Regions from separate parts of the Streptomyces sp. NPDC005533 genome, predicted to be linked through region 1. Evidence: riboswitches for the same ligand, from Rfam matches in the RefSeq annotation. Region 1 holds a riboswitch; the other holds the start of a gene.
What was found. A riboswitch is a leader RNA that binds a small molecule or an ion and turns the genes downstream of it on or off. The one in region 1 is predicted to bind glycine.

Region 1 (7,069 bases):
GGCCGAGCGAACGACCCTCAATCGCCCCTTGCTTCGCCCCGTCCGGGCTGGCGCCGGGCTGGAGCCCCGCGGGCCCGCTGGTCTCGGTAGGTGCCGTCATCGTGGTGGGGACCCCTCTCGGCCGGCTGGTGGCCGGCCCCTGCCAGCCGCTGTGACGGCTTGGTTCACATCGTGTCGCGGTTGTCGCTGGTCGTCGGCGGTCCGGCGCTACGGAACCGGTCGCGAAATGCGGATGAAGAGTGGGCACCCGCTGGTTGGGCCCTCTCAGTGGGGGGAGTCTTCAACGGTCTCTCGATCACCCGCCAGACCCGACGGTGATGTGATGCGCAACCGTGATGTGACGAGTCGACTTCCGTTATCCGAACGGCGCACCCGCCTCAGCGGTTCAAGACCTCATGTTCGGCGCGGAACGGACATCCGTCCCAACTGCCCTTTCGGACATGGATCTTGGGTTTATTCCGTGGATATGCGGAAGGCCGCACCCATGGGTGGGGTGCGGCCTTCGTGGGGGATGTCTCGATATGCGGAGGGACGGATCAGTACGCCGGGGCCTGGCCCTCGCGGTCGTAGAAGGGGCGGGTCTGCGCGCGCAGCCACATCGCCACCGGGTCGTGTTCGTCCGCCAGCGCGACCGTGCACACCGGGACGCCCTCGGGGACCACCCCGACGGACTGGCGCATCATCTCCCGTACGGATTCCAGCGCGGGCGCGGAGGCGTCGTACAGGTCGAGACCGACCGCGAGGTACGGGGACCCGAGCGCGGGCTGCACCCAGGCGCGGCGCAGCGACCGGACGGCGGGCGTGCGGTGGGCGTGCTGGGTCAGCAGCCCGTAGAACTGCGGGAGCTCGATCGACGGCTCGGAGAGCCGCAGCGGGCCGGCCGGCATCCGGTCCAGGCCGGTGGCGATGCGGCGCAGGTCGGCCCAGGGAACGCCGAGGCCGCCGCCCGGAGCGTGCGGGTTGAGCCACAGGCCCCAGCGGTCCGGGTACAGGGCGCGGGCGATGTCCCGCCCGGTGACCACCTCGAAGCCCCGGTTCCAGCCGCTGGCGGCCAGCTCCTGCGGGGAGGTGACGCAGGGCGCGTACCCGAGGCCGTCGACCTCCATGCCGCCGTACTGGGCGTCCGGGGAGCCCGGCTGGCCCTGCCAGAGCAGCATCCAGAGCCGCCCCTCGGCCAGGGCGTGCAGGAGCGACTCGTAACTCTCATAGCGCCCGGGGGTCACCTGGCGCATCATGTGCTCGACCTGCCCGGCCGCGGCCGTGCCTGACGCACTCACCCGGTACCCCTCTTCGTCCGCCCGTCGTCCACGCGTGCCCCTCAGCTTAAGCGGCCCTACGGGAGGTAGAAGGGGCGTACGCGCTCACGAATCCAGTCCGTGACCGGGTCCTGGGCGGCGTCCAGCAGGATCAACTGCACGGGCCACGGCGGCGGGACGCGCGTCAGCGCCCGTCCGAGGGCCTCCATCGGGGCCTCGCGCATCTCGGGTTCCCATCCCAGCAGGCGGACACCGATGAACAGCTCCGGCGCACCGCCCTCGACGCTGGCCAGGCAGCGGTGCGCGGCCGCGACCACTCCGGTGGCCCGGAACTCCTCGGCCGCGGCGGCCAGGAAGTCCACCGGGTCCTCCTGCCAGTCGGGCTCGTAGAGCCGGACGCGGCCGCCGGTGGAGGGGCCGTCGAGGGGGGTCCGGCCGGTGCGGCAGAGCTCCGCCACGGCGGGCGGGGGGAGCGGGACGCCGACGGCGCCCTCGGGATTGACCGCGATGCCGAGCTGCGGGGGCAGGCCGCGGGCGAACTCCACGGCCGGGGCCACGGCGAAGTCCATGCCGGGGCCGACGCACGCGAGGAACTGGGCCTCGGAGCTGTAGACGGGGACGTAGGCCGCGCCGTCGATGTCCATCGTGGGCAGGGTGAGGTCGGCCGAGTCCGGGCCGCCGCCACCGGGCAGGGGCACCCATACCTGGCTGCGCCCGAGCACCTCCAGGATCCGCCCGCCGGCGTCCGGCTGCCCGAGCGCCGCCCCGAGCACGTGCTCCAGCTCATTCCCCGGCCAGCCGCTGCCCTGCATGTCCCGTGCCTCCGTGATCCCGCCGCGTGTCGCCCCGCAGGGTACCGGCCCCGCGCGCCGCCCCACCGCCGGGGCCGGGATTCGGCCTGGCCCGCGGTCGGGGCGTGGGGCCCGGGACGGAGTCCGGGCTCAGCCGTGGAAGGCGATGCCCGTCACCGCGGCAGCCGAGCGGCGGTCCAGCAGGGTGACGGAGGCGCAGCCCCGCGGGGGACGGCCCGCCTCGGCCTCGCGCAGGAGGCGGCCCACCGCGCCCCGGTGGCGGGCGAAGGCGTAGGCCGAGACCCGCCGCCCCCGCGCGGCCTGCCCGGAGAGGGCCTCCGCGGGGCTGCTGTCGAGGAGGAGCAGGTGCAGCGCCCGCCCCCGGCGCCGCGCGGCCGCGCCGAGCAGCCCGCGCACCCAGCTCTGCGTACCGCAGTCGTGGACGACCACGGAGGTACCGGAGCGCAGGAGCCGCCACAGCCCCCAGTAGTGCGCGGCGCGCACCAGCGGCCGGTACGCGGCGTACGGCAGGGCCGCCGGCATCCGCCGTTCCCAGCGCTCCCGGGTGTCCTGGGAGTCGACGGCGCCGCCGTCGGCCGCCGCCCGCTTGATCAGGGTGCTCTTGCCGCCGCCGGGCAGGCCGGACACCACGACGATGTCCCCGCCCGCGAAGGCGAGCCGCTGCGGGCCGCGCACCCCGGGTCCGCGCAGGTCGCGTACGGAGCCGGTGCGGGTGTCCGCCGGACGCTCGCGCTCGCGGTCCCGTCCGCGCGCCCCGCGCTGCGCCGGCACCGCGTCCACGGTTCCCGTCGTCGTCACCGCTCCGAATCTCCGCACAGTGTTCGCCTCCCCCGAATCGGGCCACAGGACCCTTGCCCACTGAGTGTAAAGAGACGGTAATCCGGCATCCCCGGTTCCGGGCCGCCCGCTCGGGGTACCGTACGAACTTTCGGACCCCTCCGCCCGATCACGGGCATGGCGTGCAATGATGTGCGCCATCTGGACCAACTGCATACCGGCCGCTTGAATCCGCGCGGGAGAGTCCCGGCACGCCGCAAGGCCGTGCGCGGGCGCCGAAGGAGCAAGATCCTCCCTTGAATCTCTCAGGCCCCGTACCGCGTGGATGAGGCAGATCTGAAAAGCGAGCTGCTCGACAGCTCCACCCAAGGTGCAAGCCGAGGAACTCTCGGCGAACCTCTCAGGTTCCGATGACAGATGGGGAGGACCCTCCTCGTCATGTCATGCCCTGGGACTCGGGAGCCACACCCATGAGCACTGCCCCCCGTCTGACCGCCCTCGATGCGCTGCACCGCTCGCTCGGTGCGACCATGACCGACTTCGCGGGCTGGGACATGCCGCTGCGGTACGCCAGCGAGCGCGACGAGCACAACGCCGTGCGCACCAAGGCCGGCCTCTTCGACCTGTCCCACATGGGCGAGATCACGCTGACCGGCCCGGAGGCCGTCAAGGCGCTGGACTACGCGCTGGTCGGCAACATCTCCACCGTCGGCGTCGGCCGCGCCCGCTACACGCACATCTGTCAGGAGGACGGCGGGATCGTCGACGACCTGATCGTCTACCGCCTCGGCGAGACCGAGTTCATGGTCGTCGCCAACGCCTCCAACGCCCAGGTCGTCCTCGACGCCCTGACCGAGCGTGCCGCCGGCTTCGATACCGAGGTCCGCGACGACCGCGACGCGTACGCGCTGCTCGCGGTGCAGGGCCCGGAGTCCCCCGGCATCCTGGCCTCCCTGACGGACGCCGACCTGGACGGCCTCAAGTACTACGCCGGTCTGCCGGGCACCGTCGCGGGCGTGCCCGCGCTGATCGCGCGTACGGGCTACACCGGCGAGGACGGCTTCGAGCTGTTCGTCGCTCCCGAGCACGCCGTACAGCTGTGGGAGGCCCTGACCAAGGCCGGCGAGGGCGTCGGCCTGGTGCCGGCCGGCCTGTCCTGCCGCGACACCCTGCGCCTGGAAGCGGGCATGCCGCTGTACGGGCACGAGCTGACCACCTCCCTCACCCCGTTCGACGCGGGGCTGGGCCGGGTCGTGAAGTTCGAGAAGGAGGGGGACTTCGTCGGCCGCGCCGCGCTGGAGGCCGCCGCCGAGCGCGCCGCCACGAACCCGCCGCGCAAGCTGGTCGGTCTGGTCGCCGAGGGCCGCCGCGTCCCGCGCGCCGGCTTCCCGGTCGTCGCCGACGGCCAGGTCATCGGCGAGGTCACCTCCGGCGCCCCGTCCCCGACGCTGGGCAAGCCGATCGCGATGGCGTACGTGGACGCGGCGCACGCCGCGCCCGGCACCTCCGGCGTCGGCGTCGACATTCGCGGTACGCATGAGCCGTACGAGGTCGTGGCGCTGCCGTTCTACAAGCGGCAGAAGTAGCTCCGCACACGGCCGAGCCGTGCACGAGCCGTACGGGATCCCCGTCCGGCAGTGTCTCGGTACCCGAGACCACCGTTCGTATCCACTCCCCCGCATCCAGGAGAATCAGGCCATGAGCACCCCCGAGAATCTGCGTTACACCAAGGAGCACGAGTGGCTGTCGGACGCCGTCGACGGCGTCGCGACGGTCGGCATCACGGAGTTCGCGGCCAACGCGCTCGGTGACGTCGTCTACGCCCAGCTCCCCGAGGTCGGCGAGAGCGTGACCGAGGGCGAGACCTGTGGCGAGCTGGAGTCGACGAAGTCGGTCAGCGACCTGTACTCCCCCGTCACCGGTGAGATCGTCGAGTTCAACCAGGACGTCGTGGACGACCCGGCGCTCGTGAACACCGCCCCGTTCGAGGGCGGCTGGCTCTTCAAGGTGCGCCTCTCGGAGGAGCCGAAGGACACGCTGTCCTTCGAGGAGTACGCCAAGCTCACCGCCGGTAACTGACCCCAGGGGACCCTGATGTCTGTACTGAACACCCCTCTTCACGAGCTCGACCCGGACGTCGCCGCCGCCGTCGACGCCGAGCTCGTGCGCCAGCAGTCCACCCTGGAAATGATCGCGTCGGAGAACTTCGCTCCGGTCGCCGTCATGGAGGCCCAGGGTTCGGTCCTGACCAACAAGTACGCCGAGGGCTACCCGGGCCGCCGGTACTACGGCGGCTGCGAGCACGTCGACGTGGTCGAGCAGATCGCGATCGACCGCATCAAGGCGCTGTTCGGCGCCGAGGCCGCGAACGTCCAGCCGCACTCGGGTGCGCAGGCGAACGCCGCCGCGATGTTCGCGCTGCTGAAGCCGGGCGACACGATCATGGGCCTGAACCTGGCCCACGGCGGTCACCTGACCCACGGCATGAAGATCAACTTCTCCGGCAAGCTCTACAACGTGGTCCCGTACCACGTCGACGAGACCGGCGAGGTGGACATGGCCGAGGTCGAGCGCCTGGCCAAGGAGTCCAAGCCGCAGCTGATCGTCGCCGGCTGGTCCGCGTACCCGCGCCAGCTGGACTTCGCCGCCTTCCGCCGCATCGCGGACGAGGTCGGCGCGTACCTGATGGTCGACATGGCGCACTTCGCCGGCCTGGTCGCCGCGGGTCTGCACCCGAACCCGGTGCCGCACGCCCACGTGGTCACCACCACCACGCACAAGACCCTCGGCGGTCCGCGCGGCGGTGTCATCCTGTCGACGCAGGAACTGGCCAAGAAGATCAACTCCGCGGTCTTCCCCGGTCAGCAGGGCGGCCCGCTGGAGCACGTGATCGCAGCCAAGGCCGTCTCCTTCAAGGTCGCGGCCTCGCCGGAGTTCAAGGAGCGCCAGGAGCGCACCCTGGAGGGTGCGAAGATCCTCGCCGCCCGCCTGGTCCAGGACGACGTCAAGGCCGTGGGCGTGGACGTCCTCACCGGTGGCACCGACGTGCACCTGGTCCTGGTCGACCTGCGCAACTCCGAGCTGGACGGCCAGCAGGCCGAGGACCGCCTCCACGAGGTCGGCATCACGGTCAACCGCAACGCCATCCCGAACGACCCGCGGCCGCCGATGGTCACCTCGGGTCTGCGGATCGGTACGCCGGCGCTGGCCACCCGCGGTTTCGACGCCGAGGCCTTCACCGAGGTCGCCGAGATCATCGCGCAGGCGCTGAAGCCGACGTACGACGCCGAGGCCCTGAAGGCGCGCGTCTCCGCGCTCGCCGCGAAGTTCCCGCTGTACCCGTCGCTCTAGGCAACGGCTTGGGAAGGCCCGGCCTCGTCTCGCACAGGCCGGGCCTTTCCCGTGGTCCGGGGTGCGGTCCTCGACGTCGGGGCCGCGAAAGCCGCCGTACAGGTCGGCGTCACCGGGCCCCGCACGAACTGACGTACGCTGATGAACCGGGCAAGGGCGCCCACGAGGTGATCTTTGCCCGCAATCCCTGCAAAGTCCGCCCCTCCGTCGGCCGCCTCGCTACGCTGCGAGCGCGACTGGACGGTCCGTTCCCCGCCACCGCGGGGATGACCCGGGAGACCGCCAACGTGGCCATTTCCGTTTTCGATCTCTTCTCGATCGGCATCGGTCCGTCCAGCTCGCACACCGTCGGTCCGATGCGGGCCGCCCGCATGTTCGTGACGCGGCTGAAGAAGGACGGCGTGCTCGCCCAGACCGCCGCCGTGCGGGCCGAGCTCTTCGGCTCCCTCGGCGCGACCGGCCACGGACACGGCACCCCCAAGGCGGTGCTGCTGGGCCTGGAGGGGCACTCGCCCCGCACGGTGAACGTCGAGACGGCGGACGACGAGGTCGAGCGCATCCGCAAGAGCGGCCGGCTGCGGCTGATGGGCGCGGAGATAGGCGACGTCCACGAGATCGACTTCGACGAGCCGAACCAGCTGATCCTCCACCGCCGGCGCTCCCTGCCGTACCACGCGAACGGGATGACCCTCTTCGCGTACGACGCCGCCGGCGCCCCGCTGCTGGAGAAGACCTACTACTCGGTCGGCGGCGGCTTCGTCGTGGACGAGGACGCGGTCGGCGAGGACCGGATCAAGCTCGACGACACCGTGCTGAAGTACCCCTTCCGCTCCGGTGACGAGATGCTGCGCATGGCCCGGGAGAGCGGCCTGT
Region 2 (7,069 bases), on a different contig from region 1:
CCCCAGGATCTGGAGCCCGCGCTCAACATTCCCGGCGGCGTCGTACAGACGCTGGAGAAGGAGCAGGCGACCGTTGCCGTCACACGGTCGGCGAAGATCGTTGTGGATGCCTTGCGGGCTGCGAAGCAGCCTGACTACGCTCGGTCGTCATCGTGAGGAACCGGAGTGAAGGGTGGAGCGGCTCACGCGGGCGGATGCTCGCGGGGGGTCGGCGCACCGAAGTCGCGGTGCGTGGTGGAAACTGTCTGGTGGTTACGGACGTTGTGAGAATGTCCGGGTCGGCAGGTGTCTGCATTCGGAGTTCGTCCTGCCCCACGGGCGGGTCTGTTTCGGTCAAGGGGAATCGCCCGTGAAGTTGTTTGAGAAGTTGTTCGGCAAGAAGAACCGCGAGGACAGCGGTTCGGCGCGGCACCGTGCCGGTCACGGGGACGTGGAAGGGCAGGGCGACCGGCCGCTCTTCCGCGACGAGGTCGCCGGCCCGGGTGATGTTCAGGGTGGCCACGGCGCGTCGGCCGTTGACCCTGCCGGTACCGGAGGCATAGGTTTCGGTGAACCATCAACCTCAACTGCGGGTGGAGGGTTCGCCCCCGACCCGTACGCCACCAACGCCTCCGCGGGGCAGCCGCGGCGCGAGGAGCCGTCCATGTCGGCCGAGCAGATCTGCAGCAGGTGCGGACACCGCAGCGATGCGGCCAGTCGGTTCTGCTCCAACTGCGGGGCGCCGCTGCGGCCGGGTCTGACGCCGGAGCGAGCCTCGGAGACCACGTCCACCATCTCGATCTCGGGCCTGGAGGCCTACGAGGCCGAGGTGTCGGGACAAACGCACGTGTCGTCCTCGCTGTCCCCCGAGGCCCAGGCCGCGGTGGAAGCGCTGCCGCCCGGCTCCGCCCTGCTCATCGTGCGGCGCGGTCCCAACTCCGGTAGCCGCTTCCTGCTGGACGGCGAGCTGACCACCGCGGGCCGGCACCCGCAGAGCGACATCTTCCTGGACGACGTCACCGTCTCCCGGCGCCATGTCGACTTCCGCCGGGGCCCGGACGGCGGCTTCACCGTCTCCGACGTGGGCAGCCTCAACGGCACGTACGTGAACCGGGAACCGATCGACTCCGTCGCCCTGCACAACGGCGACGAGGTGCAGATCGGCAAGTACCGGCTGGTCTTCTACGCGAGCCTGCGGGGCATCTGACCCCTTCCGGACTCCGTCCGGGGGGACCCCCACCCCCGGACCCGGTCCGGGGGCTTCCCAGGGAAGGTCCCATGCTGCGCAACCCGACAGGGGGTGCCGGAAACGGCACCTCCGGCTCGGCCGGGCGGCTGGTGAGCATCGGCACGGTGCTCACCACGCTGCGTGACGAGTTCCCCGAAGTCACCATCTCGAAGATCCGTTTTCTGGAGGCGGAGGGGCTCGTCGAGCCGCGCCGCACCCCTTCGGGATACCGCAAGTTCAGCACCGAGGACGTGGAGCGCCTCGCGCGCATCCTGCGGCTGCAGCGCGACCACTACCTGCCGCTGAAGGTCATCCGCGAGCAGCTCGACGCGCTCGCCCGCGGTGAGCAGATCCGCATCCCGGCGCCCACGGCGCACGGGGACTCCGACGATCCCACCGGCCCGGCGGCCGTGTACGGCGAGGTCGGCCGGGAGCGGAGCACCGTGGCGCGGGTGGGCCGGGCGGAGCTGCTCGCCGCCGCCGAGGTGGACGAGGTCCAGCTGGTCGAGTGGGAGTCGTACGGGCTGCTGGCGGAGGCCCCGGGCGGTGGTTTCGACGCCGAGGCGGTCACGGTGGCCCGGCTCGTGGCCGATCTGGGGCGCTTCGGCCTGGAGCCGCGGCACCTGCGTGCGATGAAGGCCGCGGCCGACCGTGAGGCGGGACTGGTGGAGCAGGTCGTGGCACCGCTGCGCCGCCACCGCAACCCGCAGACCAGAGCGCATGCGGAGGCCACGTTGAAGGAGCTGGCGGGGCTGTCCGTACGGCTGCACGAGGCCCTCGTACAGACCGCTCTGGGCGTCCGGTTGCGGTGACCGGGCTGGTCGGCGTGGAGCCCCGACTACCCAAACCTGCCGGGCAGGTCCTAGGGTTGCTGTGTGAACGAGCTCGACGTTGTGGGTGTCCGGGTGGAAATGCCCTCCAACCAACCGATCGTGCTCCTGCGTGAAGTGGGAGGCGACCGGTACCTCCCCATCTGGATCGGTCCTGGGGAGGCGACCGCCATTGCCTTCGCACAGCAGGGGATGGCCCCTGCCCGACCGCTGACGCACGACCTGTTCAAGGACGTGCTGGAAGCGATCGGTGAGGAACTCACCGAGGTCCGGATCACGGATCTGCGGGAGGGCGTCTTCTACGCGGAGCTGGTCTTCGCCAGCGGGGTCGAGGTGAGCGCGCGGCCTTCCGATGCCATAGCGCTGGCCCTGCGGACGGGGACGCCGATCTACGGCAGTGACGGCGTGCTGGACGACGCCGGCATCGCCATTCCCGACGAGCAGGAGGACGAGGTGGAGAAGTTCCGCGAGTTCCTCGACCAGATCTCGCCCGAGGACTTCGGCACCGGCCCGCAGTGAGGCGTGGGCCGCGTCGCCTCCGCGCTCAGCGGGGGACTTTCAGCCCATTCGATTAGCCTTTCCCCACAACGGGATACGGGAAACCACTCTCAGGGTGATTATCACTCGGCGTGCCGAGTGTGGCGATCGTTGACGCACCCCTGGTGACTGCCTACCTTCGAGGTGGGCAGGTCAAGGACGGAGGGTCGGCGTGAGGATCACGGGCGACGGTACGACCGGGGGCACCCCCGTACGGAGTGACGCTGGGCCGTACCCGCTGCACGGCGGCGCGGTCGGGTCCGCGCGCCGTCAGCCGGAGTCGACGCCGGTCGGACCGGTGGGCGGTGATCCGGCGCCCGAGCAGATCGGATACCGCGGGCCGACGGCGTGCGCGGCGGCCGGCATCACCTACCGGCAGCTGGACTACTGGGCGCGGACCGGGCTGGTCGAGCCCAGCGTGCGGCCCGCGTACGGGTCGGGCACGCAGCGGCTCTACAGCTTCCGCGACGTGGTGGTCCTCAAGATCGTCAAGCGCTTCCTGGACACCGGGGTGGCGCTGCAGAACATCCGCACGACGGTCCAGCACCTGCGGGACCGCGGGTTCGCGGACCTGGAGCGGATGACGCTCATGAGCGACGGCGCCACCGTGTACGAGTGCACCTCCCCGGACCAGGTCGTGAGCCTGCTCCAGGGCGGACAGGGCGTCTTCGGCATCGCCGTGGGCGTGGTGTGGAGCGACGTCGAGAGCGCGCTGTCGCAGCTGCACGGGGAGCGGGTGGACACCGGCGAGACCCTGGTCGGGCAGAACCCGACGGACGAGCTGGCCGCCCGCCGCAACCGCGCCGTCTGACCGGGCCGGGGAAATGTCAGTGCCGTAGGGCAGCATCGGTGCCGTGAGAGCCGCGCCGACCATCCTGCACCTGGACATGGACGCCTTCTACGCCTCGGTCGAGCAGGCGTCGAAGCCGAGCCTGCGGGGCAAGGCCGTCATCGTCGGCGGGCTCGGGCCGCGCGGGGTCGTCGCCACCGCTTCGTACGAGGCCAGGCGCTTCGGCGTGCACTCCGCGATGCCGACGGCGCAGGCGCGCCGCCTCTGCCCGAACGGCGCCTACCTGATCCCGCGCTTCAGCCTCTACCGGCAGGTCAGCGACGTGGTGATGGCGTTGCTGCGGGAGCTGTCGCCGCTCGTGGAGCCGCTCAGCCTGGACGAGGCCTTCGTGGACCTGGAGGCGGGCGGCGTCGCCTTCGACTCCCCGACCGCCCGGACCACGGGGGAGCGGTTGCGGGCCGACATCAGGGCCGCCACGGGACTCAGCGGGTCGGTGGGACTGGCCGGGTCGAAGATGCTGGCCAAGGTGGCGTCCGAGGAGGCCAAGCCGGCCGGGCTGCTGCTGATCGAGCCGGGGACCGAGCGGGAGCTGCTCGCGCCGATGTCGGTGCGGACCCTGCCCGGGGTGGGCCCGGCCACCGGGGAGCACCTGCGCCGTGCCGGGATCACCACGGTGGGGGAGCTGGCCGAGGCGGGCGAGGACGAGCTGGTCCGGATGCTCGGGCGCGCGCACGGCGTCGGCCTGTACCGGATGGCGCTGGGGCTGGACGACCGCCCGGTGGTCGCGGAGCGGGACGCGAAGTCGGTGTCGGTCGAGGACACCTTCGACGTGGACCTGCACGACCGCGTACGGATCCGGAACGAGGTGCAGCGGCTGGCCGACCGGTGCGTGCAGCGGCTGCGGGGGTCGGGGCACTCGGGGCGGACGATCGTGCTGAAGGTGCGGCGGTACGACTTCTCCACGCTGACGCGGTCCGAGACGCTGCGCGGGCCCACGGACGACACCGCCGTGGTGCGGGAGGCCGCGGCCCGGCTGCTGGAGGGCGTGGACACCACGGGCGGGGTGCGCCTGCTGGGGGTGGGCGTGACGGGGCTGGCGGACTACACGCAGGAGGACCTGTTCGCGCAGTCGCTCGCCGCTGAGCCGGACGAGGCCGACGGGGCGGGCGAGGCGGCCGGGGCGGGCCAGGCGGCCGGGAACGGCGCGCTCGGAGCCACAGCGGCGCCCGTGGAGGGCTCGGGGGCCCGGGCGGGCGCCGAGCAGCCCGGGGAGCCGGAGCCGGCCCCCGAGCGCCGCTGGCCGGCCGGGAGCGACGTACGACACGCGCTGTACGGGCCCGGGTGGGTGCAGGGCAGCGGGGTCGGGCGGGTGACCGTACGGTTCGAACAGCCCGGATCCGCGCCCGGGCGGGTGCGGACCTTCCGGGTGGACGACCCCGAGCTGGCGCCGTCCGACCCGCTGCCGCTGGTGGGGGACGGGGAGCAGGGACCCGCCGGCGCGGCGTGATCCCGGGACCGGACGGCGAACACGCCCGCCACGGGCCGGGCCGACGCCCGCCCGAGGCCCTCGGCGGGGCTGCCGCGGCCCCGCGCACCCGCGCCGCTCAGCCCTCGTCGCCGGCCAGCCGGCCGAAGTCGCGCGAGAACTCCGCGGGCAGGGTCGTGTCCAGGCCGTAGTGGTGGTAGAGCTGCAGCTCCTGTTCGGGGGAGAGGTGACGGCCGACGCCGAAGTCGGGGGCGTCCCTGATCAGGGAGCGCTCGAAGGGCACCCGCAGGGTGTCGCCCACCATCTCGCTCGGCTCCAGCGGGACGAAGGCGTCCCGGCTGAACAGGCCCGTACGGACGGCCGCCCATTCCGGGACGCCCGTGGCATCGTCGAGGTAGACCTCGTCGATGGTGCCGATCTTGGTGCCGTTGCGGTCGAACGCCTTGCGGCCGATCAGGCTGCGCGGATCGATGTCGGTCTGCACGGTCCCTCCAAATGGTCGCAACTCCTCCGTAATGACTACAGAAGTGCATAACGGCAGCGGAGGCCACTCGGGGAGGGGCCAGAACGTCGCTGGTAGGCTGGGTGATGGCTGTCGACCCTGTGCGGGAGAGTCCTCCGAGTGAACGAGACGGAGGCGCCGAAGGAGCAAATCCTCCCCGGAATCTCTCAGGCATACGTACCGCACGGACGAGGCCACTCTGGAAAGCAGGGCGGGTACCGGGCGTGCAGTGCCGGTGCCTCTCCTCACCGACGGTGAAAGCCGGAGCGCTCGGGCGACCCCCGTGGTTCCGGTGAAACTCTCAGGTGCAGATGACAGAGGGGGAGGCCGTCCGGGTGCCCGCGCCGTGGTGCCCCTCGCAGGTCATACGACCAGGAGGCCTCCGTACATGACCGCCAACCGCATTCCGCTCTCCCAGCTGGAGCGAGGCATCCCCTTCGAACAGCGCCACATCGGCCCGGATGCCGAGGCGCAGGCGAAGATGCTCGCCCATGTGGGCTACGGCTCCCTGGACGAACTGACCGCCGCCGCGGTCCCGGATGTGATCAAGACCGCCGACGCGCTCGACCTGCCCGAGGCCCGGACCGAGGCCGAGGTGCTCGCCGAGCTGCGCGCGCTCGCCGACCGCAACCAGGTCCTCTCCTCCATGATCGGTCTCGGCTACTACGGGACCTTCACCCCGCCGGTGATCCTGCGCAACGTCATGGAGAACCCGGCCTGGTACACGGCGTACACCCCGTACCAGCCGGAGATCTCCCAGGGCCGCCTCGAAGCGCTCCTGAACTTCCAGACCGTCGTCGCCGACCTCACCGGGCTGCCGACCTCGGGCGCCTCGCTGCTCGACGAGGGCACCGCGGCCGCCGAGGCCATGACGCTGGCCCGCCGCGTGGGCAAGGCCAAGGGGAACGTCTTCCTCGTGGACGCCGACGCGCTGCCGCAGACCATCGCCGTCATCGAGACCCGTGCCGAGCCGATCGGCATCGAGGTCGTCGTCGCCGACCTGTCCGCCGGCATCCCGGCCGAGATCGCCGAGCGCGGCATCTACGGCGTCCTCGTCCAGTACCCGGGCGCCTCGGGCGCCGTGCGTGACATCAAGCCGGTCATCGACCAGGCGCACGCGCTCGGCGCCATCGTCGCCGTCGCCGCCGACCTGCTCGCGCTGACCCTGCTGACCTCCCCGGGCGCGCTCGGCGCGGACATCGCCGTCGGCACCACCCAGCGCTTCGGTGTCCCGATGGGCTTCGGCGGACCGCACGCCGGTTACATGGCCGTCCAGGACAAGCACGCGCGTTCGCTGCCCGGCCGCCTGGTCGGCGTCTCCGTGGACGCGGACGGCAACAAGGCCTACCGCCTGGCGCTGCAGACCCGCGAGCAGCACATCCGCCGCGAGAAGGCCACCAGCAACATCTGTACCGCCCAGGTGCTGCTCGCCGTCATGGCCGCCATGTACGCCGTCTACCACGGCCCGGACGGCCTGCGGACGATCGCCCGCCGGACCCACCGCTACGCCGCCCTGATCGCCGCGGGCCTGACGGCGGGCGGGGTCGAGATCGTGCACGGCTCGTACTTCGACACGGTCACCGCCCGCGTTCCGGGCCGCGCGGCCGAGGTCGTCGCCGCCGCCCGCGAGGGCGGCGTCAACCTGTACCTGGTCGACGCCGACCACGTCTCCGTCGCCTGCGACGAGACCACCCTGCGCGCCGACGTCGAGGCCGTC

Region 2: another riboswitch for glycine. It lies ahead of gcvP (aminomethyl-transferring glycine dehydrogenase); the one in region 1 lies ahead of gcvT (glycine cleavage system aminomethyltransferase GcvT).

Annotation. Positions count from the first base shown of each region.
Region 1 covers NZ_JBIAJH010000001.1:166,568-173,636, reverse strand. Annotated here, with positions in the region: gene ACFYP3_RS00795 (ABC transporter permease) at 1-100, opposite strand, end outside; gene ACFYP3_RS00790 (enhanced serine sensitivity protein SseB C-terminal domain-containing protein) at 537-1,277, opposite strand; gene ACFYP3_RS00785 (enhanced serine sensitivity protein SseB) at 1,334-2,068, opposite strand; gene ACFYP3_RS00780 (AAA family ATPase) at 2,198-2,866, opposite strand; glycine riboswitch at 3,072-3,175, shown strand; gene gcvT (glycine cleavage system aminomethyltransferase GcvT) at 3,316-4,431, shown strand; gene gcvH (glycine cleavage system protein GcvH) at 4,544-4,924, shown strand; gene glyA (serine hydroxymethyltransferase) at 4,940-6,196, shown strand; gene ACFYP3_RS00760 (L-serine ammonia-lyase) at 6,484-7,069, shown strand, end outside.
Region 2 covers NZ_JBIAJH010000056.1:5,442-12,510, forward strand. Annotated here, with positions in the region: gene ACFYP3_RS33245 (DUF881 domain-containing protein) at 1-156, shown strand, start outside; gene ACFYP3_RS33250 (FHA domain-containing protein) at 242-1,186, shown strand; gene ACFYP3_RS33255 (MerR family transcriptional regulator) at 1,258-2,019, shown strand; gene ACFYP3_RS33260 (bifunctional nuclease family protein) at 2,083-2,556, shown strand; gene ACFYP3_RS33265 (MerR family transcriptional regulator) at 2,747-3,385, shown strand; gene ACFYP3_RS33270 (DNA polymerase IV) at 3,429-4,871, shown strand; gene ACFYP3_RS33275 (PRC-barrel domain-containing protein) at 4,969-5,334, opposite strand; glycine riboswitch at 5,447-5,545, shown strand; gene gcvP (aminomethyl-transferring glycine dehydrogenase) at 5,741-7,069, shown strand, end outside.